2 regions of the Paraburkholderia sp. 32 genome follow, and region 1 is predicted to be linked to the other one. Evidence: riboswitches for the same ligand, from Rfam matches in the RefSeq annotation. Region 1 holds a riboswitch; the other holds the start of a gene.
The links. Region 1 has a riboswitch for glycine ahead of gcvT (glycine cleavage system aminomethyltransferase GcvT). Riboswitches for the same ligand answer to the same signal wherever they lie in the genome.
Positions count from the first base shown of each region.

Region 2: another riboswitch for glycine. It lies ahead of OKW26_RS18460 (FAD-dependent oxidoreductase); the one in region 1 lies ahead of gcvT (glycine cleavage system aminomethyltransferase GcvT).

Region 1 is NZ_JBNDKD010000003.1:2,313,767-2,328,733, forward strand. Features, by position in the region: gene OKW26_RS33565 (oxidoreductase) at 1-869, shown strand, start outside; gene OKW26_RS33570 (hypothetical protein) at 1,088-1,438, shown strand; glycine riboswitch at 1,658-1,759, shown strand; glycine riboswitch at 1,781-1,942, shown strand; gene gcvT (glycine cleavage system aminomethyltransferase GcvT) at 2,023-3,138, shown strand; gene gcvH (glycine cleavage system protein GcvH) at 3,198-3,578, shown strand; gene gcvP (aminomethyl-transferring glycine dehydrogenase) at 3,647-6,583, shown strand; gene OKW26_RS33590 (alginate lyase family protein) at 6,723-7,853, shown strand; gene OKW26_RS33595 (L-serine ammonia-lyase) at 7,883-9,271, shown strand; gene OKW26_RS33600 (thiamine pyrophosphate-binding protein) at 9,510-11,252, shown strand; gene OKW26_RS33605 (branched-chain amino acid ABC transporter substrate-binding protein) at 11,350-12,498, opposite strand; gene putA (trifunctional transcriptional regulator/proline dehydrogenase/L-glutamate gamma-semialdehyde dehydrogenase) at 12,586-14,967, opposite strand, start outside.
Region 2 is NZ_JBNDKD010000002.1:671,001-685,967, reverse strand. Features, by position in the region: gene OKW26_RS18515 (hypothetical protein) at 1-2,492, shown strand, start outside; gene OKW26_RS18510 (IS6 family transposase) at 2,512-3,243, shown strand; gene OKW26_RS18505 (MmgE/PrpD family protein) at 3,300-4,772, opposite strand; gene OKW26_RS18500 (electron transfer flavoprotein subunit alpha/FixB family protein) at 4,769-5,755, opposite strand; gene OKW26_RS18495 (electron transfer flavoprotein subunit beta/FixA family protein) at 5,755-6,504, opposite strand; gene OKW26_RS18490 (TetR/AcrR family transcriptional regulator) at 6,652-7,365, opposite strand; gene OKW26_RS18485 (hypothetical protein) at 7,871-8,050, shown strand; gene OKW26_RS18480 (AraC family transcriptional regulator) at 8,143-9,066, shown strand; gene OKW26_RS18475 (porin) at 9,431-10,648, shown strand; gene OKW26_RS18470 (cytochrome P450) at 10,763-12,004, shown strand; gene OKW26_RS18465 (glucose 1-dehydrogenase) at 12,313-13,071, shown strand; glycine riboswitch at 13,272-13,364, shown strand; glycine riboswitch at 13,366-13,470, shown strand; partial or broken gene OKW26_RS18460 (FAD-dependent oxidoreductase) at 13,468-13,710, shown strand; partial or broken gene OKW26_RS18455 (hypothetical protein) at 13,716-14,000, shown strand; one part of gene OKW26_RS18450 (IS3 family transposase) at 13,930-14,967, opposite strand, start outside.

The DNA.
Region 1 (14,967 bases):
CGCTCGACGACATCGACTGCGTCGTGATCGCGACGCCCAACGACACCCACTTCGACCTCGCGCGCCGCACCCTCGAAGCCGGCAAGCACGTGGTCGTCGACAAGCCTGTCACGCTGAGCGCCGCCGACGCCCACACGCTTGCCAATATCGCGCTCGCGCGCGGCAAGCTGTTCGCGCCCTTTCACAACCGCCGCTGGGACGGCGATTTTCTGACCGTGCGCGATCTGCTCGCGCGCGTGGAACTGGGTCGCCTCACGCAGTACGAATCGCATTTCGACCGCTTCCGGCCGGGCGTGCGTCAGCGCTGGCGCGAAGACGTGACGCGCGGCGGCGGTCTGCTGTTCGATCTCGGTCCGCATCTGATCGACCAGGCGCTCGCCCTCTTCGGCGCGCCGAAGACCGTATCGGCGACGGTGCGCACCCATCGCGACGACGCAAGTGCACCCGACTACGTGCACATCCAGCTCGGCTACGACGAGTTCGAGGTCGTGCTGCACGCAAGCGCGTTGACCGCGTTGCCGGGACGGCGCTTTGCTATCCACGGCACGCGCGGCAGCTACGTGAAGTACGGCCTCGACACCCAGGAAGATCAGCTGAAAGCGGGCCTGCGCCCCGGCGACGCAGGCTTCGGCGCCGGCAACAGCCCCGGCATGCTGCGCGTGCTCGAAGGCGACGAGGAAGTCGAGTGCGAATTGCCGACCCGCAACGGCGAGTACGCAGGCTTCTATATTGCGTTGGCCGACGCGATCCAGAACCGCGTCGCATTTCCGATCAGCACGCGCGACGCGGTCGACGTGATGACGATCATCGACCTGGCCGCGCGCAGTTCCGAGCAGGGCGTGCGACTGCCGTTCGAGCGGATTCGCTGAGCCCCGCCGCGCTGCGCGTCGACACCGCGACACCACGAGCTGTGTACCAAAAACGGGACCGCCTTTAGCGCCGCGAAGGCTGTCGGCGCGGGCTTTCCTGACGTTCCGGAAAGGAACATAACGTTACAAATTCGCCCGCTGCAGAGTCAGCGGGCGTTCTTCGTCAGCCGTTGCTAGTGAGGTAGCAACCCAACACGACAACGACTCCGGGAGAATCCATGTCTCGAATCATCCGTGCCCTTGTTGCATGCGCGCTGCTCGGCTCCGTCGCCGCCTGCGTGGTAACGCCCCCGCCCGCGCCGCATCCGGGCCCGACTCCGCAGCAGATCGCGGACCAGCGTCTGCATCAGGTCGAGGGCCGCATCGACAATCTCGCGCACCGTATCGATAACCGCGTGAATCAGGGCTATTACCCGCCGCCGCAAGGCGCCGCGCTGCATCACCGTCTCGAGACGATCCGCCAGGAAGCGCATGACATGGCCGCCCAGCATGGCGGCGGTTTGTCCGCGGAAGAACAGCGCGTGCTGAATCAGGAACTGGACAATGCGGCTCATGCGATCGGCGAGTGAGCCAGCGAGCAAGTGGTCAAACCGAATCGGCAAACGAGCCACCAGGTGAGCCCCCACTACCGCTCATCGTGCGGTCACGGATGGCACCGGGAGAAGCAACTGAAAAGCGCGGGCACCACGGTCCGCGCTTTTCTTTTTGACGCCCCCGAACAGCCACAGCCGGCCCCACACCGCTCCCGGGCCTTTATTTGACAAGCCCCGGCCCGTCGCGTAAATTCGCCGCACGCGTCGGGAGAGCGTGCTGGCAGGCGAAAAATCGCAGGCCGCGCCGCCGAAGGGGCACACCCGCAAACTCTCAGGCAAAAGGACCGACCGCGTCGAAAAACCCGTCTTCCGGCGGCTTTTTCGCACTCTGGAGAGCGGCAGTAGCCATCCGCGTCGCACCTCGTGCACCGCAGGCAGGCTGCCCACCGAAGGGGCGCGCGTTTCACCCGTGACGGATCGAGCTCATTGAGCCAGTCGCGGCGGCGCAATCTCTCAGGTATCGAGGACAGAGGGGTCATGCAGAACCACGCTCGCAGGCACACGGCCGCGAGGCAGTGCGCCGCATGGCCTTTTTTGTTTCGCGAGATGCCCGAGGCCCCATGACCGAACTCAAACACACCCCGCTCCACGCCGCTCACCGCGCGCTCAATGCTCGCATGGTCGACTTCGGCGGCTGGGACATGCCCGTCAACTACGGCTCGCAGATCGAGGAACATCGCGCGGTGCGCACCGACGCCGGCATGTTCGACGTGTCCCACATGTGCGTGGTCGACTTCACCGGCGAGCGCGTCCGCGCGTTCTTCGAATACGCGCTCGCGAACAACGTCGCGAAGCTGCAAACACCGGGCCGCGCGCTCTACTCCTGCATGCTGAATCCGAACGGCGGCGTGATCGACGATCTGATCGTCTATTACTTCGCCGAAGACCACTTCCGCGTGGTCGTCAACGCCGGCACCGCCGACAAAGACATCGCCTGGTTCGGCCAGCTCAACGCGGGCGGCTTCGGTCTCACCATCACGCCGCGCCGCGATCTGGCGATCGTCGCCGTGCAAGGCCCGAACGCACGCGAAAAGGCCTGGCAAACCGTGCCGGCCGCGCGCGCCGCGACTGAAACGCTGAAACCGTTCAACGCCGCGCGCGTCGACGGCACGCCGTTCGGCGAGCTGACCGTCGCGCGCACCGGCTATACCGGTGAAGACGGCTTCGAGATCATCGTGCCGGCTACCCACGTCGAAGCGCTGTGGAAGGCGCTCGCGGCCCACGGCGTGCGCCCGGCCGGTCTCGGCGCGCGCGATACGCTGCGCCTCGAAGCCGGCATGAACCTGTACGGCCAGGACATGGACGACAATGTCTCGCCGCTCGACGCCGGCCTCGCATGGACCGTCGACCTGGCCTCGCCGCGCGAGTTCGTCGGCAAGAGCAGCCTCGAAGCCGACGGCTCGCGCGCCGCGTTCGTCGGCCTGATCCTGCTGAAGGAAAACGGCAAGGCCGCGGGCGTGCTGCGCGCGCATCAGAAAGTCGTCACGCCGCACGGCGACGGCGAAATCACCAGCGGCACGTTCTCGCCGACCATGCAGGAATCGATCGCCTTTGCGCGCGTGCCGAAGGGCGTGCAGCCGGGCGACACCGTGCACGTCCAGATTCGCGACAAAGCCTGTCCCGCAAGCGTGGTAAAACTGCCGTTCGTGCGCAACGGCAAGGTGCTGGCGGTCTGAGCGGCCGGCGCGCGCCCCCACATTCAAACACTACCGAACATACCGTTCAGGAGCATCCAATGAGCATCCCGGCCGAACTGAAATACACCGAATCGCACGAATGGGTCCGCACCGAAGCGGACGGCACGCTGACGGTCGGCATCACCGACCACGCGCAGGAAGCGCTCGGCGACATCGTCTTCTTCGAAGTCCAGGAACTCGGCAAGTCCGTGACCGCGGGCGACACCGTCGCCGTGATCGAATCGGTGAAGGCCGCCTCCGATATCTACGCGCCGGTCTCGGGCGAAGTCATCGAGGCGAACACGACCGTCGCGGACTCGCCCGAAACCGTCAACAGCACGCCGTACGACAGCTGGCTGTTCAAGATCAAGCCGGCCGCCGATGCGTCGCTCGACCGCCTGCTCGACGCCGAGGCCTACGCGAAGTCGATCGGCGCCTGAGTCGCCTTTTGTTTTAACCGTCAGGCGCGGCGCTCGCACAACGGCGCGCCGCGCCGCCAGGAACACCCATGAAGCTCGAACACCCGGATCGTCTGATGAACCGCACTCCTCTCTCGCTCGCCGCGCTCGAAGTGCACGACGCCTTCGCCGAACGGCATATCGGCCCGGATACGGCCGACCAGCAAGCGATGCTCGAAGCACTCGGCTTCGCGTCGCGCGCGGCATTGATCGACGCCGTCATCCCGAAGACGATCCGCCGCACCGAAACGCTGCCGCTCGGCCCCTTCGCGCAACCGAAGAGCGAAGCCGAAGCGCTCGCCGCCTTGCGCGAGCTCGCGGACAAGAACCAGGTGTTCCGCTCCTACATCGGCCAGGGCTATTACAACGCCCATACGCCGACGGTGATCCTGCGCAACGTGCTCGAAAATCCGGCGTGGTACACCGCGTACACGCCGTACCAGCCTGAAATTTCCCAAGGCCGTCTGGAAGCGCTCCTGAACTTCCAGCAGATGGTCACCGACCTGACCGGCCTCGCGATCTCGAACGCATCGCTGCTCGACGAAGCGACCGCCGCCGCCGAAGCGATGACGCTGCTGCAACGCGTCGGCAAACCGAAGTCGAACGTGTTCTTCGTTGCCGACGACGTGCTGCCGCAGACCATCGAGGTCGTGAAGACGCGCGCGACGCCGGTCGGCATCGAAGTGAAAGTCGGCCCGGCCGCTGAAGCCGCCGACGCCAACGCATTCGGCGTGCTGCTGCAATACCCGGGCGTGAACGGCGACGTGCGCGACTACCGCGCGCTGACCGAAGCGATCCACGCGGCGGGCGGCCATGTCGTCGTCGCCGCCGACCTGCTCGCGCTGACGCTGCTTACGCCGCCGGGCGAATGGGGCGCGGACGTCGCGGTCGGCAATACGCAGCGTTTCGGCGTGCCGGTCGGCTTCGGCGGCCCGCATGCCGCGTACCTCGCGGTGCGCGACGAATTCAAGCGGCAAATGCCGGGACGTCTGGTCGGCGTAACCGTCGACGCGCAAGGCAACCCCGCGCTGCGTCTCGCGCTGCAAACGCGCGAGCAACACATCCGCCGCGAGAAGGCGACCTCGAACGTGTGCACCGCGCAGGCGCTGCTCGCGATCATGGCGAGCATGTACGCGGTCTATCACGGCCCGCGTGGCCTGAAGACGATCGCACTGCGCGTCAATCGCATCGCCACGCTGCTCGCCGAAGGCGCGAAGCAGCTTGGCTATAAGCTCGTCAACGAAGCTTTCTTCGACACGCTCACGTTCGACACCGGCGCCCGCACGCAAGCGCTGCACGACGCGGCGACGGCCAGGCGCATCAACCTGCGCCACGTGAGCGCGACGCAAGTCGGCCTGTCGATCGACGAAACCACCACGCGCCACGATCTGGCCGACCTGCTCGCGGTGTTCGCTCAAGCGGCCTTCACGAGCGACGTGCCGCAAGTCGACGCGCTCGACGCCGCGCTCAACGCATCGAACTCTGCGTCGGTGCCGGCCGCGCTCGAACGCACGAGCGCGTACCTGACGCATCACGTGTTCAACCGTCATCATTCGGAAACGGAAATGCTGCGCTATCTGCGCAGCCTGTCGGACAGGGACCTCGCGCTCGATCGCTCGATGATCCCGCTCGGCTCCTGCACGATGAAGCTGAATGCGACGTCGGAAATGCTGCCGGTCACGTGGCCCGAGTTCGGCCAGATCCATCCGTTCGCACCGACCGAACAAACCGTCGGCTACCGCGAGATGATCGATCAGCTCGAAGAGATGCTGGTCGCCGCGACCGGCTATGCGGCCGTGTCGCTGCAGCCGAACGCGGGCTCGCAGGGCGAGTACGCGGGTCTTTTGATCATCCACGCCTATCACGCGTCGCGCGGCGAAGCGCATCGCGATGTCTGTCTGATTCCCGCTTCGGCGCACGGCACGAACCCGGCGTCGGCGCAAATGGCCGGCATGCAGGTCGTGGTCGTGGCATGCGACGCGCAGGGCAACGTCGATATCGAAGACCTGAAGAAGAAGGCCGCACAGCACGCCGATAAGCTCGCGGCGATCATGATCACGTACCCGTCGACGCACGGCGTGTTCGAGCAGAACGTCCGCGAAATCTGCGAGATCGTGCATGCGCACGGCGGCCAGGTGTACGTGGACGGCGCGAACATGAACGCGATGGTCGGCCTGTGCGCGCCGGGTCAGTTCGGCGGCGACGTCTCGCACCTGAACCTGCACAAGACCTTCTGCATTCCGCACGGCGGCGGCGGACCGGGCGTCGGTCCGGTCGCGGTCGGCGCGCATCTCGCGCAGTTCCTGCCGAACCAGACTTCGTCGGGCTACCAGCGCTCGGAGGATGGCATCGGCGCGGTGTCGGCCGCGCCGTACGGCTCGGCGTCGATCCTGCCGATCTCGTGGATGTACATCGCGATGATGGGCGCGAAGAACCTGAGCGCCGCGACCGAAACCGCGATCCTCAACGCGAACTACGTCGCCAACAAGCTCGCGCCGCACTATCCGGTGTTGTACTCGGGCCCCGGCGGCCTCGTCGCACACGAGTGCATTCTCGATCTGCGTCCGATCAAGGACACGAGCGGCATCACCGTCGACGACGTCGCGAAGCGCCTCGCCGACTATGGCTTCCACGCGCCGACGATGAGCTTCCCGGTACCGGGCACGCTGATGGTCGAACCGACCGAGTCGGAGTCGAAGGAAGAGCTCGACCGCTTCATCGAGGCGATGATCGCGATCCGCGAGGAAATCCGCGCGGTCGAGGAAGGCCGCGCGGAGCGCGAGGACAATCCGCTGAAGCACGCGCCGCACACGGCGGCGGTCGTGATCTCGGACGACTGGAAGCACGCGTATGCGCGCGAGACCGCCGCCTACCCGCTGAAGACGCTGATCGCGAACAAGTACTGGCCGCCGGTCGGTCGCGCGGACAACGTGTACGGCGATCGCAACCTGTTCTGCTCGTGCGTGCCGATCGCCGATTACGAGTAAGCAGCGCGAGTCGGCGAGACGTCATGCGCGGCGCTGTGAAGGTCCGTCGGCATCCGCGAGCGGTCCAGCCGCGGTCCTGTCGTTGAAAGCCGCAACCGGCTAACATCACACACCGAATCAGCCTAACGAGGAGTTTCGCATGGCGCGAAAGGTGCGATTGATGCAAAGCCGGGCCGAGGCGGCAGGCGTCCGTCCGTGGCGGCCCGCTTACGCGGTACTGTTGGCCGCAGCGGCCGCGTTGCTGCCGCTGCGCGCGGCGCAGGCCGCGATGAATTTCTGCGCGGCGCCGGCGCTGCAAACGAGCGAGCGCACCAATGCCGACCCCGGCGTCAAGGCGCTCGTCGCCAACGTGCAGGCACATCTGAACGAGCAGCCGCATGCGCTCGCCAAATTGCACACCGAGGGCACGCTGCCGCACGAGGGCATCTACGATCAGAGCGTCGAAGCGGAGAAGGATCTCGACCTGCTGCGCGACGCCGCGCTCGCGTGGCGCGCGACCAGCGACGACCGCTTCCTGAAACTCGTCGACCGTCTGCTGTACGCGTGGGTCACGACCTATCAGCCGAGCTTCAATCCGATCGACGAAACGCGTTTCGAAGGTCTGATCCTCGCGTACGACATGACCGCGAGCGCGTTGCCCGTCAAAACGCGCAACGCGGCGATGGCCTTTCTGACGAAGCTCGCGAACGGCTACATCGCGCAGATCGACGCGCAGCCGCGGCCGCTCACGGGCACGTTCCGCAACAATTGGCAAAGCCACCGCATCAAGCTGATCGCGATGGCGGCATTCACGCTCGACAACCGCAAGATGATCAACGCCGCGCAGCGGCTGTTCGTCGAGCATATCGGCGACAACATCGCCCCGGACGGCTCGACGATCGACTTCGGCGAGCGCGATGCGCTGCACTACGTGACCTACGATCTGCAACCGCTGGTGACGGCCGCGCTCGCCGCGCGCCGCCACAACCGCAACTGGCTGCAAGAAAAGGGCGCGAACGGCGCGACGCTGCTCGCCGCGCTGAATTGGCTCGTGCCGTTTGCTACCGGCGGTCAGACGCATGAGGAATTCGTGCATTCGAACGTCGCGTTCGATGCAAAACGTCGCGAGGCCGGCTTGCCCGGCTATTCGGGTCAGTGGGATCCGAAGAACGCGACGGAACTGTTTCACCTGGCGGCCCGTCTCGATGGACGCTTTACGCCAGTCGCGCTGCAGCTCGCACCGACGCCGCCCGCGTGGCTCGCCGTGTGCTTGCCGCTGCCGGCGCGCTAAACTCTTTATCTATAGGCAGGGAGCAGGACATGGCAGTCAGCGTCTTCGATCTCTTCAAAATCGGCATTGGTCCGTCGAGCTCGCACACGGTCGGGCCGATGCGCGCGGCGCTGATGTTCGTCCAGGGACTCGAGCGCGACGGGCTGCTCGCTTCCACCGCATCGGTGAAGGCGGAGCTGTACGGCTCGCTCGGCGCGACCGGCAAGGGCCACGGCACCGATCGCGGCGTCATGCTGGGCCTGATGGGCGACGCGCCCGACACCGTCGATCCCGAGACGATCGCGCAACGGCTCGAAGCAGTGCGCACGTCGCGCCAACTCGCGCTGCTCGGCACGCACGAGGTGCCCTTCGTGCAGAAAGAGCACATCGCGTTTTATCGTCAGGCGCTGCCCGAGCATCCGAACGGCCTGAAGCTGTTCGCCTTCGATGCGCAAGGGGCAACGCTGCGCGAGTCGACCTATCTGTCGGTCGGCGGCGGCTTCGTCGTGACGGCCGGCGCGCCGAACACGAAGGTATTGAGCGCCGTCGATCAGCTTCCGCATTCGTTCCGTACCGGCAACGAATTGCTCGCGCTGTGTGCGGCGAGCGGCAAGAGCATCGCGCAGCTGATGTGGGAAAACGAGCGCGTCTGGCACAGCGAGGAAGAGACGCGCGCCGGTCTGCTGAAGATCTGGGACGTGATGCAATCATGCGTCGCGCGCGGATGCGGCATCAACAATCCCGATGCCGATGGTCACTTGCCCGGACCTTTCCAGGTGAAGCGGCGCGCGCCGCAGCTGTATCGCGCGTTGACGGGCAACCCTGAGCGCGCGTTGCAGGATCCGCTGTCCATGGTCGACTGGATCAACCTGTACGCGATCGCCGTCAACGAAGAGAACGCGGCCGGCGGGCGCGTCGTCACCGCGCCGACCAATGGCGCGGCCGGCATCATTCCGGCGGTGCTGCATTACTACACGCGCTTCATGCCGGGCGCGAACGAGCAGGGCGTGATCGACTTCCTGATGACGGCCGCCGCGATCGGCATCCTGTACAAGCTGAATGCGTCGATCTCCGGTGCGGAGGTGGGCTGTCAGGGTGAAGTCGGCGTCGCATGCTCGATGGCCGCGGGCGCGCTGGCCGCCGTGATGGGCGGCACGCCGAAGCAGGTCGAGAACGCCGCGGAAATCGGCATGGAGCACAACCTCGGGCTCACCTGCGATCCGGTTGGCGGCATGGTGCAGATTCCGTGCATCGAGCGCAATGCGATGGCATCGGTGAAGGCGGTCAATGCCGCACGCATGGCGTTGCGCGGTGACGGCAGCCACTACGTGTCGCTCGATTCGGTGATCAAGACGATGCGCGAAACCGGCGCGGACATGAAGACCAAGTACAAGGAAACGTCGCGCGGCGGCCTCGCGGTAAATATCGTCGAGTGTTGAGTCGCTGAGCGCGGCATTCAATTGCGTGCGATCGCATCGGAAAAGCGCGGGCCCTGCGGCTCGCGTTTTCATTTGCGCGATCGTGTTGCGCGCACGCCGATCGAACAGTTGCGCTGCGCCATGACAACGCCCACATGCTCGGCGTAAGCTGTCGAAGCGCCCATCGGCCGCTGTTGCACGTTCCGCCGATGCGGCTCCATCCCAACGCACCCACGCACTGCCAGGAGGCTTCTTCGCAATGTCGCTGCCGAATGCTCCCGCTTCCCATTCCGCTTCCAATTCCGTTATCGCTGCCCATACCGCACGCACGACCGGCGCGCGCCTCGTCGTCGATGCGTTGCTCACACACGGCGTCGAGCGCGTGTTCTGCGTCCCCGGCGAAAGCTTTCTGGCCGTGCTCGATTCGCTGCACGACGAAACCGGGCGCATCCAGACGATCGTCTGCCGTCACGAAGCCGCGGCCGCGAACATGGCCGAAGCGCTCGGCAAGCTGACCGGCCGCCCGGGTGTCGCACTCGTCACGCGCGGGCCGGGCGCGACGCATGCGTCGATCGGCGTTCATACTGCGTTTCAGGACTCCACGCCGATGATTCTGCTGATCGGTCAGTGCGCGCGCGAACATCTCGATCGCGAGGCATTTCAGGAGATCGACTTCCGGCGCATGTTCGGTCAGATGGCGAAGTGGGTCGCGCAGATCGACGACCCGAAGCGCATCCCCGAATATCTGAGCCATGCGTTTCATACGGCCACCTCGGGGAGGCCCGGGCCGGTCGTGCTGGCGCTGCCCGAAGACGTGCTGAGCGATGCCTGCGACGCGGTACCTGGCGCACCCGCTTATCACCGCGTGGCGGCGTCGCCATCGGCCGCGCAGATCGCGAAGCTGCGCGAGTTGCTCGAAGGCGCGCAACGGCCGATGGTGATCGCCGGCGGCAGCGGCTGGACAGCGGCCGCATGCGCGGACCTGCGGCGTTTCATCGAAAACTGGCAGTTGCCGATTGGCCTCGCGTTCCGCTTCCAGGACACCTTCGACAACGAGCATCCGAACTACGCGGGCGACGTCGGTCTCGGCATCAATCCGGCGCTCGCTCAGCGCATTCGCGACGCGGACTTGCTGCTCGCGCTCGGTCCGCGCCTCGGCGAAGCGACGACCAACGGCTACACGCTGCTCGACATCCCGAAGACGAAGCAGACGCTCGTGCACGTGCATCAGGGCGCGGAAGAACTGGGCCGCGTATATGCGGCCGATCTGCCGATCGTCTCGGGCATGCCTGAGCTTGCGGCATTGCTTGCGGAACTGAAACCGTCGTCCGGCAGGCTCGCCTGGGCGGGTGCCGCTGAGGAAGCGCATCGCGCGTATCTGGATTGGCGCGAGCCGCGCCCAATTCCCGGCGACGTGCAGATGGGCGAAGTGATCCAGCAGTTACGCGCTCACTTGCCCGACGACGCGATCCTCACGAACGGCGCCGGCAATTACGCGACGTGGCTGCATCGGCATTTCTCGTATCGGCACTTTCGTTCTCAGCTCGCGCCGACGAGCGGCGCGATGGGCTACGGCGTGCCGGCGGCGCTCGCGGCAAAGTCGCTGTATCCACAGCGCGCGGTGGTCGCGCTCGCCGGCGACGGCTGCTTCATGATGGCCGCGCAGGAGCTCGCGACAGCGATGCAGTACGACCTGCGCGTGCTGTTCATCGTCGTCAACAACAGCCAATTCGGGACGATCCGCATGCATCAGGAGCGACACTATCCGCATCGCGTGCATGGCACCGACCTCACGAATCCGGACTTCGCGGCATTCGCGCGATCGTTCGGCGCGCATGGCGAAACCGTTGAACGTACCGGGGATTTTCTGCCGGCGTTGCAACGCTCGATCGAGTCGCAGCTGCCGGCCGTGATCGAAATTCGCATGCTGCAGGAAGCGAGCACGCCTGCGGCGACGCTCGAGATGATTCGTGAGCAGGGGAGGAAGATGCGCGGGCAGTGAAAATCGCCGCGTGGCCTGACAGCGTGTCGAATGCGCCGCCCATAAAAAACCCCGCCAGAGCGGGGTTTTCTATTATCGACCGTAGTCAGCAAAAAACTTACTTGCCGCCCACGCTTTGCAGCGTCGTCCACTTGCCATCGACGACCTTGTACAGCGTGATACCGCCGTTCTTCAGATCGCCGCGCGCGTCGTACGCGAGGTTGGCCGACGTCACGGCCGGCTTCGACGTCTTGGCGAGCACCGGCAGGTACCTGGCAGGATCGGTCGAGTTCGCGTTCTTCATCGCGGTGAACATCGCCATCGCGCCATCGAACGCGTACGGCGAGTACGTTTGCACGTCTTCGTTGAAGCGCGCCTTGTACTTCTCGACGTATGCCTTGCCGCCCGGCATTTCTTCGAGCGGCAGACCGGCAAGCGAAGCCACCGTGCCGTTAGCCGCATCGCCGGCGAGCTTGATGAAGGTCGGCGTGTGGACCATTTCGCCGCCCATCAGCGGCGCCTTCACGCCGAGCTGCTTCATCTGCTTGACCATCGGTGCGGCTTGCGAATCCGCGCCGCCGTAATAGATCAGATCCGGGTTCGACGACTTCAGCTTGGTCAGGATCGACTTGAAGTCGACGGCCTTGTCGTTCGTGTATTCACGATCGACGATCGTCGCGCCTGCCGCCTTCGCAGCCTTCTCGAACTGATCCGCAAGACCCTGGCCGTAAGCGGTGCGATCGTCGACGATCGCGATCTTCTTCATGCCGAGGTTCTTCACCGCGAACGCGCCAGCGACCGAGCCTTGCTGCGTGTCGGACGTCATCATGCGGAAGGTGGTCTTGAAGCCCTGCTGCGTGTATTCCGGCGCCGTCGCCATCGCGATCTGCGGAATGCCCGCGTTCGCGTAGATGCGCGAGGCCGGAATCGTCGTGCCCGAGTTGAAGTGGCCCAGCATGCCCTTGATGCCGTCATCCACGAGCTTTTGCGCGACCGTCGTGCCGGTGCGCGGGTCGGCCTGGTCGTCGGCCGAGTCGAGCACGATGCGAACCTGCTTGCCGCCGATCACCGGCTTCGTCGCGTTGAACTCTTCGACCGCGAGCGTGATGCCGTTCTGGAAGTCCTTGCCATAGTGCGCCTGTGCGCCCGTCATCGGACCGGCGAAACCGATCTTCACGTCTTCCGTCGATTGAGCGTTGGCCGTCCCCGCCAGCGACATGGCGGCAACCAGAGCTGCGCCTGCCAGCTGTTTCATTTTGTGTTGCATAGCTTCTCCTTGGTACCAGGTGTGGATGAAGCGGTGTCGGGGTCGCCGTCCCGCTTCCTTTCTATCGAATAAATCGCCGAGGTTCGCTCAACCGATCGTCATCAAATTCGCATTGCCGCCTGCCGCCGCGGTATTCACGCTGACCGAGCGCTCGGTAAGCAGACGCTCGAGCGCATAGTCCTCGTCGCCGCTCGCGAGCGCACGGGCCGCGACGCCCTGCACCGACACGATCGGCCCCGCGCGCTTCGCGACCTCCTTCACGAGCGCGAGCAGCTCATCGCTGTCGCCTTCGAACAGCACGGCGTCGAACGGCGCGTCGGCGCTCTTCTTCACGCTCGCGTGGGCCTTCAGCGACGCCGGCAATTGCGAAACCAATTGTTCACCGGCCGCGCCCTCGAACAACGCACGATTTCCCGTAGCCAGCGCCGCCGCGAACTGCACGCGCGCGCCGCTCGCCGTCGACGCGATACACAGCACCGTGCCGCGCGGGCCCAGCGTGTACGTATTGCGCTCGCCGGTCGGCCCCGACAGTACCGCGGTCGCGCCCGCCGGCACGTGCGACAGATAGCCGTCGCAACGCGCGGCAAGCTGCGGCTCGCGCTCGGCGATCAGCCAGTCGCGCAACGCGCTCAGCGCGGCCACCGGATTGTCGCCCTGTTCTGCAGCCTGCGCCGCCTGCGGTACTTCGACCACCAGCGCCTGCGCGAGCGACTTCGGCAAACCAGCCGGACGCGTTGCGAGCAGACGCTGCAGGTATAACGCACCGCCGGCCTTCGGCCCCGTACCCGACAGTCCTTCGCCACCGAACGGTTGCACCCCGACCACCGCGCCGATCACGTTGCGGTTCACGTAGATGTTGCCTACGTGTGCGCGGCTGATCACGTGCGCGATCGTTTCGTCGATGCGCGTGTGGATGCCGAGCGTCAAACCGTAACCCGTCGCGCGAATCTGTTCGAGCAGCTTGTCGAGCTGGCTGCGGCGATAGCGCACCACGTGCAGCACCGGACCGAACACTTCGCGCTTCAGCTCGTCGATGCTGTCGAGCTCGATCAGCGTCGGCGGCACGAAAGTACCCTGCGTCGCGCCCTCCGGCAGCGGCAGTTGCTCGACCTTGCGGCCCTTGTCGCGCATCGCCGCGATGTGGGCGTCGATGCCGCGCTTCGCGTCCAGGTCGATCACCGGGCCGACGTCGGTCGACAGCCGATCCGGGTTGCCGAGCGCGAGCTCGCGCATCGCGCCCGTCAGCATTTCGAGCGTGCGGTCCGCGACATCGTCCTGCAAACAAAGAACGCGCAACGCCGAACACCGTTGACCGGCGGAGTCGAAAGACGACTGCAGCACGTCGGCGACGACCTGCTCGGCGAGCGCCGACGAGTCGACGATCATCGCGTTCTGGCCGCCGGTTTCGGCGATCAGCGGAATCGGCTTGCCATCCGGATCGAGTCGGCCGGACAGCGTCTTGTTGATCAGACGCGCGACTTCGGTCGAGCCGGTGAACATCACCGCACGCGTGCGCGGATCGGCGACCAGCGCGGCTCCGACCGTCTCGCCATTGCCCGGCAGCAGTTGCACCGCGCCCGCCGGCACGCCCGCTTCGCGCAGAATTCGCACCGCTTGAGCTGCGATCAGCGGCGTCTGCTCGGCCGGTTTCGCGAGCACCGTGTTGCCGGCCGCGAGCGCGGCGGCCACCTGGCCCATGAAAATCGCCAGCGGGAAATTCCACGGGCTGATACAGACCACCGGACCGAGCGGCCGATGTGTGTCGTTCGAAAACTCGTCGCGGATCTGCGTCGAGTAGTAGCGCAGGAAGTCGATCGCTTCGCGGATTTCCGCGACCGCGTTGGCGAGCGATTTGCCCGCTTCGCGCACCACGAGGCCCATCAGCGTGTGCATCTGCGCTTCGAGCAGATCCGCGGCGCGCGCGAGGCAATCCGCGCGCGCCTCGACCGGCGTCGCCTGCCAGATCGGCGCGGCGGCCACCGCATGGCCGAGCGCGGCGCTCACGTGCTCCGCCGTCGCTTCGACGACCGTGCCGACGAGATCACGATGGTCGGCCGGGTTGCGCACGTCGCGCCCGGCGCCGACGGCGATCTGGTTGTCTTCGAGCATCGGCGCGGCGCGCCACGGATGATGCGCGCTCGCGAGCAGCGCCGACGACAGCGACGCGAGCCGATGCTCGTTCGACAGATCGAAGCCCATCGAATTGAGCCGCTCCGCGCCATACAGATTGCGCGGCAGCGGAATGCGTGCGTGCGGCGCGCCGAGCGGCACGATTCTCGACGCTTCCTCGACCGGATCGGCGACCAGCTCCTTGATCGCGACGGATTCGTCGGCGATGCGGTTCACGAACGACGTGTTCGCGCCGTTCTCGAGCAGCCGGCGCACGAGGTACGCGAGCAGCGTCTCATGCGTACCGACCGGTGCGTACACGCGGCACGGGCGGTTCAGCTTGTCGCGGCCGGTGACTTC
Region 2 (14,967 bases), on a different contig from region 1:
ACCGCGCCTATAACAGCCTCGGACAGTTTGCTGGAGACAACTGGCGCCCAGGCGGATCGCGCACGGTGGATGGCCTCACTGGGACGCTGAATAGCATAGGCAGTACGGTAACCCTGACAGACTGGGATGGTTCGAGTACGGTGTACGAGTACGATGCGTCGCGCCAGTTGTATGTGTCGACCGCGTGGCTTGGCGCCAGCGTTGCCCAAGGCGACTTTGAGCCCGGCTATGCCGATGCTACTGGCACAGGGGCGTACGCGACGCTGTCCTTTGATGAGGCGACCCGCAACTGGCAGTGGAACGACGGAAACAACGGGCTGAGCGAGCTTTACGATGCCACGCGAGGCGGCAGGCTCGTGTCAACCCGCGACAGGGACGGCAATACGGTCGGCTACGCCTACAACGCCGCAGGGCAGCTCGCGCAGGTAACGACTGCAGGGGGCGACGTCACCTATCTCGACTACAACGCAGCCGGTCAACTGACGGATCTGCGCTCGGTCTACCGGGGGATGGGTAACAGTCTGGTCACGTCGACCACGATCCGTTACGCGTACGACACACAGGGTCGACTGTCGCGGGTGACAGTCGACCTGAGTCCGGAAGACAACAGCATCGCCGACGCTCACGTCTATACGACGACCTATACGTACGACGGCACGAGCAACCGGATCGCCTCGATCACCCAGTCGGATGGATCCCAGGTGATGTTCACCTATCTTCAGGTGAACGGCGAGTACCGGGTGGCGACGATTGCCGAAAAGGCCGACGACGGGGTGTTTCGGATCACCACGCTTAGCTATGACACCGCGAACAGGCAGACGACGGTGACCGATCCGCTTGGCTACAGGAAGGTCTTGACGTATGACGATGCCGGCAGGTTGATCAGCATCCGGTCGACTTCGTCTCTGGACGGACAGTGGGTAAACCTGAACTTTACGTATACCGTCAACGGCGACAGCGACCTGCGGATTCTGAATGATGGTAAGGGCAAACCGATCTACTTTATTTACGATGCCGCGGGCAATCTGATCAGCCAATCGGACAGCTCAGCCGACGTTACCCGTACGTACGGGTCGAACAATGAACTGTTGACCGAGACGGTCTTTGACAAGACCAGCAATTTTGCTAATGGTTACGCGAACCAGTACCTGACGACGCGCTATGTCTATGACGCAGCCGGGCATCTGCGATACGTGGTGAGTGCGGCGGGCCGCGTCACGGAGTTCAGGTACAACGCGGCGGGCCAGAAGGTCAGCGAGATCCAGTACACATCGGCGGCATTCGACGTCAGCGCCTTGAGCAACACCGATGCAGTGTCGGAGGCGACGTTGAATGCATGGGCGGCGGGCCTTGTGAATCCCAGCGAGGCGATCCGTATCGATTCGACGTATGACTACCGTGGGAACCTCGCGACGGTCACGCGCTATGAGAAGCTGCTGGCCGACGGCACAGGCGATGTGACGGGAGCAATCATCCAGACACGGTACGTCTATGATGCTGCCGGTCGTCTCCTACAGCGTTTTTCGGGCAGTCCGGGCAACGAGAAGGCTGAATCTTTCACGTACGACGGGCTCGGCCGCTTCCTCTGCGCGATTCAGTTCGACGGCGTCACGACGCTGTATCAGTACGACGATGCGCACCACACGGTTTCAGTCACCTTCAGCAACGGGCTGACGCGTACCTCTACGTATAACGCCGCGGGGGAACTGGTCGCCGTGGTCGATTCGGTGCAGGGCAAAGTGCAGTCGCAGATCAGGAACTACTACGACACCAACGGCCGGTTGCAGATGACGACCGATGCCAATGGACTGAATACGCACTACCTGTACAACGGGCGTGGCCAGTGTGTCGCACAGATCGCCCCTGATGGAACATTGACGGAGTATGTCTACGACACCACATTCGCGAGGCCGCTGCGCACGCTCACCTATGCAACCAGGCTTACGGCCGCGCAACTCGCCTCGTTGACCAACGCCGACGGGACACCCGCCGAAAGGCTGAAATCGGGGGCGTTGCTGACGCTCGACTCCTCGAAGCTGCGCCCGCCTGCATCGGTGGACGACCGGACGGTATGGGCTTTTTATCTCAACAACTTCATCGACCATACCGTTGACGCGGACGGAACCGTCACCCAGGTTCAGTACGACGGCAGCGGACGTCCCGTGGTGAAGACGGTCTTTGCGAACCGGGTCGACACCAGCGTGGCGCCGACACAGGTCTTACCAGATGCCGATCCGGCCAACGATCGCGTCACGCGCTACTTCTACGATCAGGATGGTTTGTTGCGCGGGGAACTTGACCCGGAAGGTTTCCTGACCGAATACCGGTACAACGGCGCAGGGGAGCGTGTTGAGACGGTTCGTTATGCCACGGCAACGGACGCCTCGTTGCGCAGTCAGGGCATGTTTGCGCAGCTGGTTCCCGGTAGCAGCGACGCAGACGCTCACCTGAGCTACTTCTATGGGTTTTGTCGCATTAACGCGGTCAAGTAAAATCCGTGGACCGCAACGCATGATAAGCATCATGGCAAAGACGCAAACGCCGCGCAAGACGCTGCCCGCTGGCATTGGCAAGGTACTGAAGCGGCTGCACTACCCGTTGGACGTGATCCTGCTGTGCGTGCGGTGGTACGTGGCGTACTCACTGAGCCTACGTAACCTCGAGGAAATGATGGCCGAGCGGGGTATCGAGGTGGATCATTCGAGCGTGCACCGGTGGGTTATTAAGCTGCTGCCGGTGCTTGAAAAAGCATTCCGCAAACGCAAACGGCCTGTGGGCAAGAGCTGGCGGGTCGATGAGACCTACGTCAAGGTCAAAGGCCAATGGAAATACTTGTACCGTGCCGTCGACAAGACAGGTAATACGGTGGATTTCCTGCTGCGCGCCCATCGGGACAAGGCCGCGGCGCGCCGCTACTTCGAGAAGGCGATTGAACAGAACGGCGAGCCCGAGACAATCACCGTGGACAGGAGTGGCGCGAATCTGGCTGCGCTTGAAGCGCTCAATGCCGAGCGTTTAACACCGATCAAGGTCCGTCAAAACAAATACCTGAACAACGTCGTCGAGCAGGATCACCGTGCCATCAAACGCATCATCAAACCGATGCTGGGGTTCAAGGATTTCCGCTGTGCGCGCATCATCCTGTCTGGCATAGAAATCGCACACATGATCCGCAAGGGGCAGATGTGTGACGATGGCGTCGCCCCGACTGCAGCCGAACAATTCTACTCGTTGGTAGCGTGAGTAGTACTACCGATATCACGCTTTGCTCAAGCTGTAATCGTTAGCGCGACAGAACCCTAGCGGGCCCCGTCGGACAGCGACTGGGCGAGAGTCGTCAAGCTGTCCGTTAGCCGGCTGACCGGACCTTCATCGAGCGTCATGATGACTTCGATGATTTCCTTCGCCGCCTTGGCGAGCGCCGGTGCTCCGTTGCCGTGCTCGTCCAGTCCGATCATCACGTTGAACTTGCCGTGGATCTGTTCATCGGAGAACAGCGTTGCCGCCGTCCACGGATCGCCCACAGAGTGATCGGCCGTGGCGCTGAAAATCTGCCCGCGCGCATGAATGTCCACGCCACCAGGCACGCCTCGCCATTGGCCACCCGTCATCCATTCCCCAATGTTCGACGATGTCGGCTCCGGCACGACTTCGACGCGCTTGCGGAAAGCGGTAATGTGCTCGTCGCTCATCGTTTTTTCGTCATACCAGCGGGGACCGGCCGGCACGTCGTACGCGACCGCGGCGACTGCATGAGCGTGGCTGAATTCCGCGCTAAGAGGATCGCGCGGCTGCTGCTCGCGGAAGATGGAGGTCAGCGCAAAAGGATTGGCCCGCACGACGACCCGTTCGATTTCGTCTGGCCTGAGTTCGTGCCGCGCGCGCAACTGGGTGAACGCGGTGAGCGGATGATGAATCCAGCGACAGCATGGCCAGGGCTTGTAGGTGGTGTTCAGAATCTGCCAGTCGCTGCCGAGGCCAACCATCAGCGCTTCGTCGTCGTGCGTCGGAGAGCCGTAGAACTTCCAGAAGGCGTTGGGTCCGTCGAGGATGTCCTTGAAGCCCGTGCTGCCCAATCGCGCGAGCAATGCCGCGGACACACCGGTCTCGGCACACCAGCCGGCGTCGGCATACTTGTACATGGGTTGCTCGACGGATTCTGCCCATTTTCGCAGCGTCGGCTGAGGGGAGTTGCTTCCTCCGATGCCAAACGCGTGATTGGCCTCGTTGTCATTCAGGCCGGCAATGCTCGTCGACGCACCGATCGCGGACCACGTGATGGTCGCGGCCGGACCGCCCAGTTCGTTCCAGCCGATCACCTTGCCGTTCTCGATCTGCATCGGGGCGCCCATCCAGCTGCCGATCCGTGCGCCGACATCGAAGCCGACCGTGATGGCTGTCAGCAACTCGCGTCCACTGCGTCTATACAGTTCGGCGAGCGCCAATGCGGAAAAGACCGTGGCATTTCCAAAATGCGTCGAGGTCGGAAAGGTATCGTCCGCATCCAGTACATTGGCCAGCCGTGCATTGGCGTAGGCGGCGGCGGTGACCGAACTGCGCTGTGTTCTGCCGAGTACGGTTGCATCCTGATTGCCCCCGAGAGTATCGACATATTCGAGAGCGATCCGTCCGCTACCGGTGCCAATCGCTCCGAGCGCACAGCCCAACGTGTCGAGAAGAAGGCGCTTGCTCTCGGCGACGACGGGCTGTGGCAGATCGTCAAAACGCGTCTTTACCACGAAGTCGGCAAGTCCCTGGGTGAGGCTCGTCATGTCTCGCTCCTTGCTGTATCAGGTAGTTGTGTGCTGGAACAACGGTTTTTCGTCTGGATGGCGCTGTTCAGTTCGGGCAGGACCTCAAAGAGGTCTGCAACAAGACCATAGTCCGCCACCTGAAAGATCGGGGCGTCCGCGTCTTTATTGATTGCAACAATGATCCGGGAGTCTTTCATGCCCGCCAGATGCTGAATGGCCCCTGAAATGCCGACGGCAATATAAAGCTGCGGTGCGACGATCTTTCCGGTTTGGCCGACTTGCATATCGTTGGGTGCGAAGCCCGCGTCGACCGCCGCTCGCGATGCACCGACCGCCGCGCCTAGTGTGTCCGCGAGCGGGTAGAGCAAACCGAAGTTCTCGCCACTTTGCATACCGCGACCGCCGGACACGACGATCTTCGCGGCGGTCAGATCAGGACGATCGCTGGCAGCCAGTTGTTCGTCGACCAGGGCCGACAGGCCCGAGTCTCCCGGACCCGAAAGTTGCTCGACAGGGGCAGGTTCCTGGGTGGTGTCCGATGCGTCGAAAGCCGTGCCGCGAACGGTAATCAGTTTGATTGCGGCAGAGGACTGAACCGTCGCGATCGCATTGCCGGCGTAGATGGGACGCCTGAACGTGTCCGCACTGATCACCTCGATGATCTCGGAGATCTGATCGGTATCGAGCAACGCTGCAACGCGTGGCAAGACGTTCTTGCCATGCGTTGTGGCGGCCGCGAGCACATGGGTGTACGCGGATGCGATTCCCGCAATCAAAGGCGCGATGTTCTCCGGCAATTGATGCGCGTAGGCGTCCTCATCGGCGGCTAGTATTTTGGATACGCCTTCGATTTTCGCCGCGGTCTGCGCAAGCGCTGCGACGTTCCGACCCGCCACCAGCATCGCGATATCGCCGCCGATCCTTTGCGCGGCGGAAACTGCGCTCAGGGTGGCGGTGGCCAGAATGCCGTGGTTGTGTTCGGCAATCACGAGAATGGCCATCAGATCACCCTCGCTTCGTGTTTGAGCTTTTCGACCAGCGCGGTGACGGAGGCGACTGTGACGCCAGCGCTGCGCACGGCCGGTGCTTCCACTTTGAGCGTCTTCACGCTCGACGCGGTGGATACGCCAAGCGAGCTTGCGCTGCGCACGTCGAGTGGCTTCTTTTTAGCCTTCATGATGCTGGGTAAGGTCGTGTAGCGAGGTTCATTCAGCCGCAGATCGGCGGTGACGATGGCCGGGAGATTGAGCGCAACCGTCTGCAGTCCGCCGTCGATCTCACGAGTGACCTGGATCTTTTCGCCCACAATCTCGACTTGCGATGCGAACGTGCCCTGCGCGTAGCCGGTGAGTGCGGCCAGCATCTGGCCGGTCTGGTTGTTGTCGCTGTCGATAGCCTGCTTTCCAAGCAGTGTGATGCGTGGCTGTTCCTTGTCGACCAGGGCCTTGAGAAGCTTCGCGACCGCAAGTGAACCCAGCGCCTCATCGCTTTCAATCAGAATGGCGCGATCGGCGCCAAGTGCGAGTGCCGTGCGTAATTGCTCCTGCGCTTCGCTCGGGCCCACGCAGACCACGACAACTTCGGTGGCGATTCCTTTTTCCTTGAGTCGTACGGCCTCTTCTACCGCGATCTCGCAGAAGGGGTTCATCGACATCTTGACGTTCGCGAGGTCTACGCCGCTCTTGTCCGCCTTGACGCGAACCTTGACGTTATAGTCGACCACCCGCTTGATAGCGACCAGAACTTTCATGCCTTCAGCCTCATCTCTATTACTCCGTTTTCAACCTGGGATCTAGCCGAAGTTGACCACTTTTTTTCGAGGCGCGCCAATAGCTTTAAATGTTCAAATGATCGAATAAACGTATCGAAGGAACTGCGAGGTCTGGCAGGAGGGAGCTTATTGCGGAGCGACGCTCATTGCTTTCCATACGACTTTGGTTGCCGTTCGGAATGCCGCATCGTCGACGCCGCCGGGACCGGAGCGCCGCAAAAAGACGATCAAGCCTTGCCAGTGCGAATAGAGCAAGGCGCCCCGCAGACGGCATTCGTCGGCAGGCAAGACCTTATTGATCTGCGCGACCAGTCCGCTGAACAAGGCCTGAAACTCCTTGCTTACCTTGACCATCAATTCACGCACAGCGGGTTGATGCTCCGCGAGACACCAGCATTCGAATGCAAACGGGCTGACGACATTGTTGGCTTCGGCCAATGCGTCGAATACGTCGTCCAGCACGGCGTCGAGGCGCGCTTCGGGCGATAGTGCCGGATCGCTGGAGAGCGAACGGTATTGCTCCAGATAGCGTCGGGCCACTTCTTCTATGGTGGCGAGCAGCAACGCGTCCCGGCTCCCGAAGTAGTGCTGGAGAGTACCGAGGCGAATCTGCGCTTCGGCTGCCACGCGTCGCTGGGTGAACCCCACGTTTCCCTCGGACGCAAACACGCGAATCGCAGCCTCGAGAATTTCAGGGATACGTGTCGACCGATTGCCGCGCTGCCGCGCAGGTGAGCGCGGATCGTGTCCGCCAAGTTCCGCCGAGCTGAGAGAGAGGTCTTTCATCTTTGACACTCGAGGGATGGAATCCGGCTGGCTGCGAGCGGCTGTGCGTTGCACGCTGCTATCGAACAGGGCGGCCGCAGCCGTTCAGTCAGGGTATTGGTCAAGTGTATAACACACGGCCGGTGCTCCAACGAAAAGGTACGAGAAATTCGCGTGAATACAGGGTAAACGCCAGCTTTATCTTTCTTGATAATAGGTCTGGTGACCACTAGTATTTGGTCAACGGACTAAATATCTGCTTTTCGTTCGCGAGTCTAGGTCCTGATCGCGGCAATCGAGCAGTGCGGAGTTTTTGCATGGACAGCGGCAGCACATCATTGCGTTGGCTGGTTGAGAAGTGGCTTCAACCAACCGCGGCGTCACCGGCTCGGGTCGTTCGGGTGAAAACCGGACGGATGCGCTCCACGCGCTGTGTTCGCCTCGAGGTCAGGCGTTCATCGGACGTATTGTCGGTGTTCTTTTTCCGGCATGGCGACGGTTCGTGGTGCGTATTTCCACCTCACGTCGAGCGTCCCGCAATGGCCATACAACAGTATGTCAGTTGATTGGAGGAAGCGTCATGGACGTGATCGAATTGGCGCGAGCATCGGGTTTGCAGGTGGTTCTCGATGGGCGGATAGGGCGCGAGGAGTATCAGATCGTGTGTGGATCAGTCGATGCGTTGCAGCGGTTCGCGGACGCCGTCAGTATGTCGATCGAGATGTCAGTGCGTGTGGCAATGCAAGTCGCGCGGTCATGATGTACTGACGCGGCCGGCTTCACGTGGGCGCTGGTAGGGCGCTAACAGACGATCATAATGAAAAATCAGCAATTATTAATGGGTTGTCCTAAGTGGACCTGCTGACCGATATCGTCAGACTGATGCGCCCTCAATCGGTGTTATGGCGCACGCTCGAAGAGCACGGACGTTGGGGAATGAGCGTTCCTCGGCGAGACGAGCCGGTCTTCTGCCTCGTCGTGACGGGACACTGCTGCTTTGTCCCGCCCAATGGCCCTCCATTGCTAATGAAGCAAGGTGACTACGTGATGTTGAACGCGTCATCTCGCTATAGCCTCGGCAGCGGATTGGATGTTATCCCAGCCGTGACTGCGCTCGCCGCCGACGCCGGGCAAACGGACTATGCCCGATGGAACGACGGCAAGGGTGGCGATGAAGTCAGACTCGTGGGCGGCTATTTCCAGGTCGAACCTGAGCACACTGCGCTCCTTGCGAGTTTGCTGCCGGATCTTCTTTACGTCCGATCCTCGGATGAAGAAGCCGGACGTCTGAGCCGTATCGTCGAATTGATCGGCGAGGAGTCGCTTTGTCAGTTGGCGGGTCGTGAACTGGTCATGGGCCGGCTGGTGGAAATCATGCTGGTGGAGGTGTTGCGTCGTCCGATGTTGCAAATAGAAGGACAACGAACCGGGTGGCTAAGCGGTATGGCCGACCCGCAGATCGCCATGTCGCTGCAAAAAATGCATGCCGACGTTGCGAACCACTGGACGGTGGACATCCTTGCGAAGCAGGTCGGCATGTCACGCGCGGTGTTTGCACGCCGCTTCTCCGAATGCGTGGGCCAGGCCCCCGCTACCTATCTTTCCAATTGGCGCATTGCGCTTGCCAAGGATGCGTTGCTGAACAGCAATCGCTCCGTCAACGATATCGGTCTTTCGATCGGTTATCTGTCCGACAGCGCGTTTAGCACGGCGTTCAGCCGGATCGTCGGATGTTCTCCGGCATCGTTCCGCCGAGAGGGCCGGAAGGTGTCCTGAACGAGCTATTGGTGGATCTGCTCGATCCATCGTTTTTTAGTATTGTCCCTTCTTTTCGACACGCCTTATCTTTTGCACATCATCAGGTCTCGCGAGCACTCCTGATACACAACCAGGAGCGAGCTCGCGGCGCGGTTTATCTACGCGCGCTGCTACACCAATTCAGAATCTTGAGTTTTGTAAAACGAAATTCCTGACAGATTGCAGGTGCAGTTAAAAGCGGGAACGCTATCGGAGTCCTTTCATGCACGCATGGCAGCGATTGACGAGAGACGTCCGAAAGCCTCGGGTTGACGATAAAAATTAAAAATCTTGCGCAATCCGAGAGCTTTACAAATCTATTAAATTATATTTGGAGACAGAAATGAAATGCCCGAAATTGATGCTGATGTCGACTGCTTTACTTTTTACCCAGGCGGCCTCCGCGCAAAGCAGCGTCACGCTTTACGGCGTGATCGACTTTGGTCTGAACTTCGTCAACAATGCGCAGACCATCGAGAATGGCCATAGAACGGGCCGCCAACAATATACGATGAGCAGCAGCATCATGCAGGGTAACCGGTGGGGTCTGCGAGGCGTGGAGGATCTCGGCGGTGGCTATAAGGCCATCTTCGTCCTGGAAAGCGGTTTCGATATCGGGACCGGGAATTTCCAGCAGGGCGGTGACCTGTTCGGCCGGCAGGCTTATGTCGGCATTGCTACTCCATACGGAACGGTTACGCTTGGGCGTCAGTACGATTCAGTCGTGGACTTTATCGGACCGCTAACCGGTGCCGTAGGGAACGGAACGTATTCGTTACATGGCAATGACGTCAACAATTTCGGGAATACCTATCGCGTCAATAACTCGATCAAATTTACGTCGGACACGTACGGCGGTTTCAAGTTTGGCGGACTCTACAGTTTCGGCGGAGTGGCGGGATCGTTTGGAACCAACAGCGTCTTTTCTCTGGGCGGTTCTTATCGATTCAACGGGCTCACGGTCGCCGCGGCGTATCTCCGGGCGCGTGATCCGAACCGGTCGTTTTGGGGCAACAATGCGAATAGTTCGGCGACTGCCAGTAATCTGGGTTCGATATCGGGAGTGCAGGTCAATCCTGTCTACGGCGGCTTCGCCTCCGCATCCGCGTATCAGGTTGCGGGAGCGGCTCTGCAATACGCGTTTTCCCGCGTTATCGTTGGAGCGAACTATTCCAATATCAGCTTTCGCGGGCTGAACGACCCGGCATCGGGGAACCTTGCGGTTATGAACCCCCGTGGCTATACCGGCAACGCTACGTTCAACAGCTATTCTGCCTTTGTGCGCTATAGCCTTACGCCATTCCTGTGGCTCAACGGCTCTTACGACTACCTGACCGGCGGTGCCATCGATGGCAAGGAGGGCGCGAAATACCATCTGATCAACGCCACCGTCGACTACTTCCTGTCGAAGCGCACCGACGTGTACTTCATGGCGAACTATCAGATCGCGTCCGGAACCGATTCGACCGGTCAATCCGCGGTGGCGTCCTATCTGACGATCACGCCTTCCAGCAACTCCCGCCAGGTTGTTCTGCGTGTTGGTATGAGACATCTCTTCTAGCGCGTCACGCCGGATCTGCTGACCGGCAGCACGCGTCGCGGAAATTGCCTGCTTCCAATCTCAAGCAAGACCGGGTTTTGCCAATTGCTCAACTTAAAGAGAGAGTGCCGAAACATGTCGACTCAAGATGCTGAAATCACGTGCCCATTTGCCCGGCAGACATTCCCCTGGCCGCGCGATACGGAAGCACCGTTGAACCCTCCGCCGCAATACGCCGCTTTGCGGGAAAAAGGGCCGATGGCGAAAGTCCAGCTTTGGGACGGCAGTGCCGCATGGATCGTGACCGACATGGAACATTTCCGCGAGGTGCTGACAAATCCCCATTTCAGCGCATCGCCACTTGTCGCGGGTTTTCCGTTCGTGGCGCCGGCGCGCGCTGCTCAGTCGAAGTCGTATCAGACATTCATTACCATGGACCCGCCTGAGCATGGCCATTATCGCCGCATGCTCACCAAGGAATTCATGGCAAAGCGTATGCAGGATTTGCGGCCGTTGGTTCAGCGTTCACTCGACACGCTTCTCGATGCTATGGAGAAGAAAGGCGCGCCAGCCGATTTCATCGCGGACCTCGCATTGCCGCTGCCGTCGCTGGTGATCTCGATCATGCTGGGAGTGCCGTATGAAGATCACGCGAAACTGCAGAAGTGGAGCGCGGATCGGATGAATCTCTCCATTGCTCCGGAAGCTTTGACGCGATCGGCGCAGGAGATGACGGCCTATATCGATCAACTGTTGCGCCAGAAAGAACAAGACCCGGGCGATGGAAGCGATCTGCTGAGCAGATTGGCGGTGGAATGGGTCATCCCGGGAAAGCTGCCGCATTCAGAAGCGGTTCAGATGGCGACGTTGCTGTATTTGGCCGGACACGAGACGACGGCCAACCAGATCGGACTCGGGCTGCTCAGTCTGTTTCAACATCCGCGGCAGAAGGCGGACCTGATCGCGAATCCTTCTCTGGTGCGCGGAGCAGTCGAAGAAATGCTCCGGTTCCATTCCATCACGCATATGAATTCCAACCGTGTTGCGACCGAGGACGTCACGATTGGCGGGCAACTGATTCGTAAGGGAGAGGGTGTTCTCGCACTGCTGCATGCAGCGAATCACGATCCGGTTGCGTTTCCGAGTCCCGAGAGTTTCGATATCCATCGTGAGACCGGCGGACAGTCTCATGTGGCGTTCTCATTTGGAATTCACCAGTGCCTGGGCCAGCCGTTGGCTCGACTTGAACTCCAGGTGGTGTTCGAGACATTGTTCAAACGGTTTCCCAATCTGCAATTGGCGGTTGAATTCGATGCCTTGCCATTCAAGAGCCAATCTTTTGTTTACGGCCTTAGGGAACTACCGGTGAGTTGGTGAGCGTTCCGGTTCGAACGACCGGCCGGTCTCGAACCCGAGCGGAGAACCTGTTTTCGCCCCCTTCGTGGCCGGTGCTGCAAACGTGTAGCGCCGATCACTCATCCACCTTCGACAGATGGAGTCGGTCGTTATGAACTGGAAGTTTGTTGCCGTGACTCATTTGCGCGAGGGCGTGGGTATCTTCGTAGCCTTGCTCGCGGATCTGGTGATGGTGGCCTGACGTTCTGGACAGGTCGGCCGGTCCCGCGACCGGAGAGAAAGGCCGCTCTACATTGCAGCGTGATCTCAACCCATGAAGGAAATGGTAAATGAGCAGGTTATTCGACAGGAAGGTAGCCCTCGTGACCGGTGCGGCATCCGGCATTGGGCGCGCGACGGCCATTGCGTTCGCCAGAGTAGGCGCCGCGGTGGTTGTCGCGGACGCCGATGCGCAACGCGGCGCCGAGGTTGTTCATTACATTACCGAAAGCCTTGGCGAGCAATCGCTTTTCGTCGCCGTGGATGTGACAGATCCAGATTCCGTGGAGCGTATGGTCCGGACGACCGTGAGCCACTATGGCGCGTTGGATTGTGCATTCAACAACGCCGGTGTTTCCGACAAATCGAGCAGCTTGCGGGTGTCGACTCAGGACAACTGGGACCGTGTGATGTCCGTCAATCTGGAAGGCGTTTGGCACTGTATGCGGGCAGAGCTCGACCACATGTTGGCCGCCGGCAAAGGTGCGATCGTCAACAATGCCTCGCGCTCAGGTCTGGTCGGTGTACCGAGTGACGGAATCTACGGCGCGGCCAAGCACGGGGTCATAGGGTTGACGAAGGCCGCGGCGGTCGAGTTTGCGTCTAAACAGATCAGAGTGAACGCGGTGTGTCCGGGTCTTGTTGAAACCGCTTTGACGCAGGCGCGATTCGGCGATGACCTCGTCCCGCGTTCACGGCTTGCGAATCCGCTGGGACGAATGGCTCAACCTGAGGAGATTGCCGAAGCCGTCGTCTGGTTGTGCTCAGACGCGGCTTCCTTCGTGGTTGGCGTCGCGTTGCCGGTGGACGGTGGGGCCACTGCCCGGTGAGATCCACGCCGGCGCAGCGCCTGGTCCCAGGTCACATTATGCTGTCGGAGTGCGGTCGCACCGTCGTAGACACGCATGGTAATGATCGACATCCCTGTTGCCAGATCGAAGCGCCTCTTCAAATCGCAAAGGCTTTCGAAAAACACTTTCAACTAGTACTTGCAGCCAGCAATTTGGACAGGTAACGTCGAATCGTTCTGCAATGCAGCGCCGGAGAGATCGTCAGAAGGTGTGACGACGCCGACGGAGCAACCGCCCCGGAAACTCTCAGGCAAAAGGACCGCGTAGCAGGGACATCTGGCGAGCGGCGTCACGCACGCCCACCGAAGGGGATTTTCCGCGCACGGCCGCACGAGCCCGCGCCGCTGGAGAAGAAACTCTCAGGTACATGGACAGATGGGACATCGACGCCGGTTTCGAAATGAAATCGACACCGGTGATGCTCAATTTACTCTGGACCATGTCATGTCACGAATCGCCATCATTGGCGCCGGCATTACCGGCGTCACGACTGCTCACGCCTTCGCTCAGCGCGGCCACCACGTCACCGTGTTCGAGCGCCATCGTTACGCGGCGATGGAAACCTCGTTCGCCAATGGCGGGCAACTGTCCGTCAGCAATGCGGAAGTCTGGAACAGCGCGGCCATCGCCACAGCAGCATCCGCTACGTGAGCCCGGCGCAGCGCCATGACGGCGACGACCACGTGATCCTCGCGGCGCGTCACGAGGTGTATGTGCAGGCGCGGGAACGCAACCCGGCCCGCTGGTCACGCTGCACGCGAGACTGGACACCAATCGGCGCCGTCACCCTCAATCCGGAGCGCGAGTCAGTCGTCACGATAGCCTCGCACGCCTCACTCATGCAGCCAGAGGCTGTTTATTCGCGCCGATCGACGCCATCTCAACGACTGAGTCACGTTCGGGATTGAGCGTCACGGCACCCACCGGTGTCCAGTTACGCGTGTGACGCGACCAGCGGGTCGGATTGCATGCACGCGCCTTCGCGTACAGTGCATGACGTGCCGCGAGAAGCGCGCGATCGTCGCCGGCATGGCGCTGCGCAGGCGTCACGTAGCGGATGCCGCTATGACGATGCTCGAAGTTGTACCACTGCACGAAACCGGCAGCCCAAATGCGAGCAGCGTTCAGGTCCTCGAAGCCTGTGGCCGGAAACTCCGGCCGATACTTCGCGGTTCGGAAGAGCGCCTCGGCGTAGGCGTTGTCGTCGCTGACACGGGGGCGTGAGTACGACGGCTTGACACCCAGCCAGTGGAGCATCGCCAGCACGGTAGTTGCCTTGAGCGTTGCGCCGTTGTCACCGTGCAGCACCGGTCGGGTCTCAAGGGCGGCAATGCCTTCAGCGAGTGCCGTGCGCCGCACCAGATGCGCTGCATGTTCGGCAGCGTCGCTGTCGTGCACCTCCCAGCCGACAATCTTGCGGCTGTACAGGTCCAGGATCAGGTACAGGTGGAACCATCGACCTGTTACCGTTGCCGGCAAATAGGTCATGTCCCAGCACCAGACCTGGCGCGGTGCGGTCGCGACGTGTGTGGTTGGCGGCCGGGCGCTCGAAGGCGTTCTGGCGCGGCCACGGCGCGTCATCTGCCCATGCTCTCGCAGCACGCGGGCGAAGGTCGATTCGCTGGCGATGTATACGCCTTCGTCGGCCAGCATCGGCACGATACGCGCGGGCGGCATGTCGGCAAAGCGCGGCTCATTGGCTACGCGCAGCACGTTTGCCCGTTCCTCCGGGCTCAGGGTGTGCGCGGGCAGCGGTCGCGTCGCGCCTGGCCTCGCATCGCCCCTGACGAGCCCCTGATGGGCCTTCCAGCGCTGCAGGGTACGCACGTCGATTCCAGCCACCTCGCAGGCCAGGCGCAACCGTGCGCCAGCCAG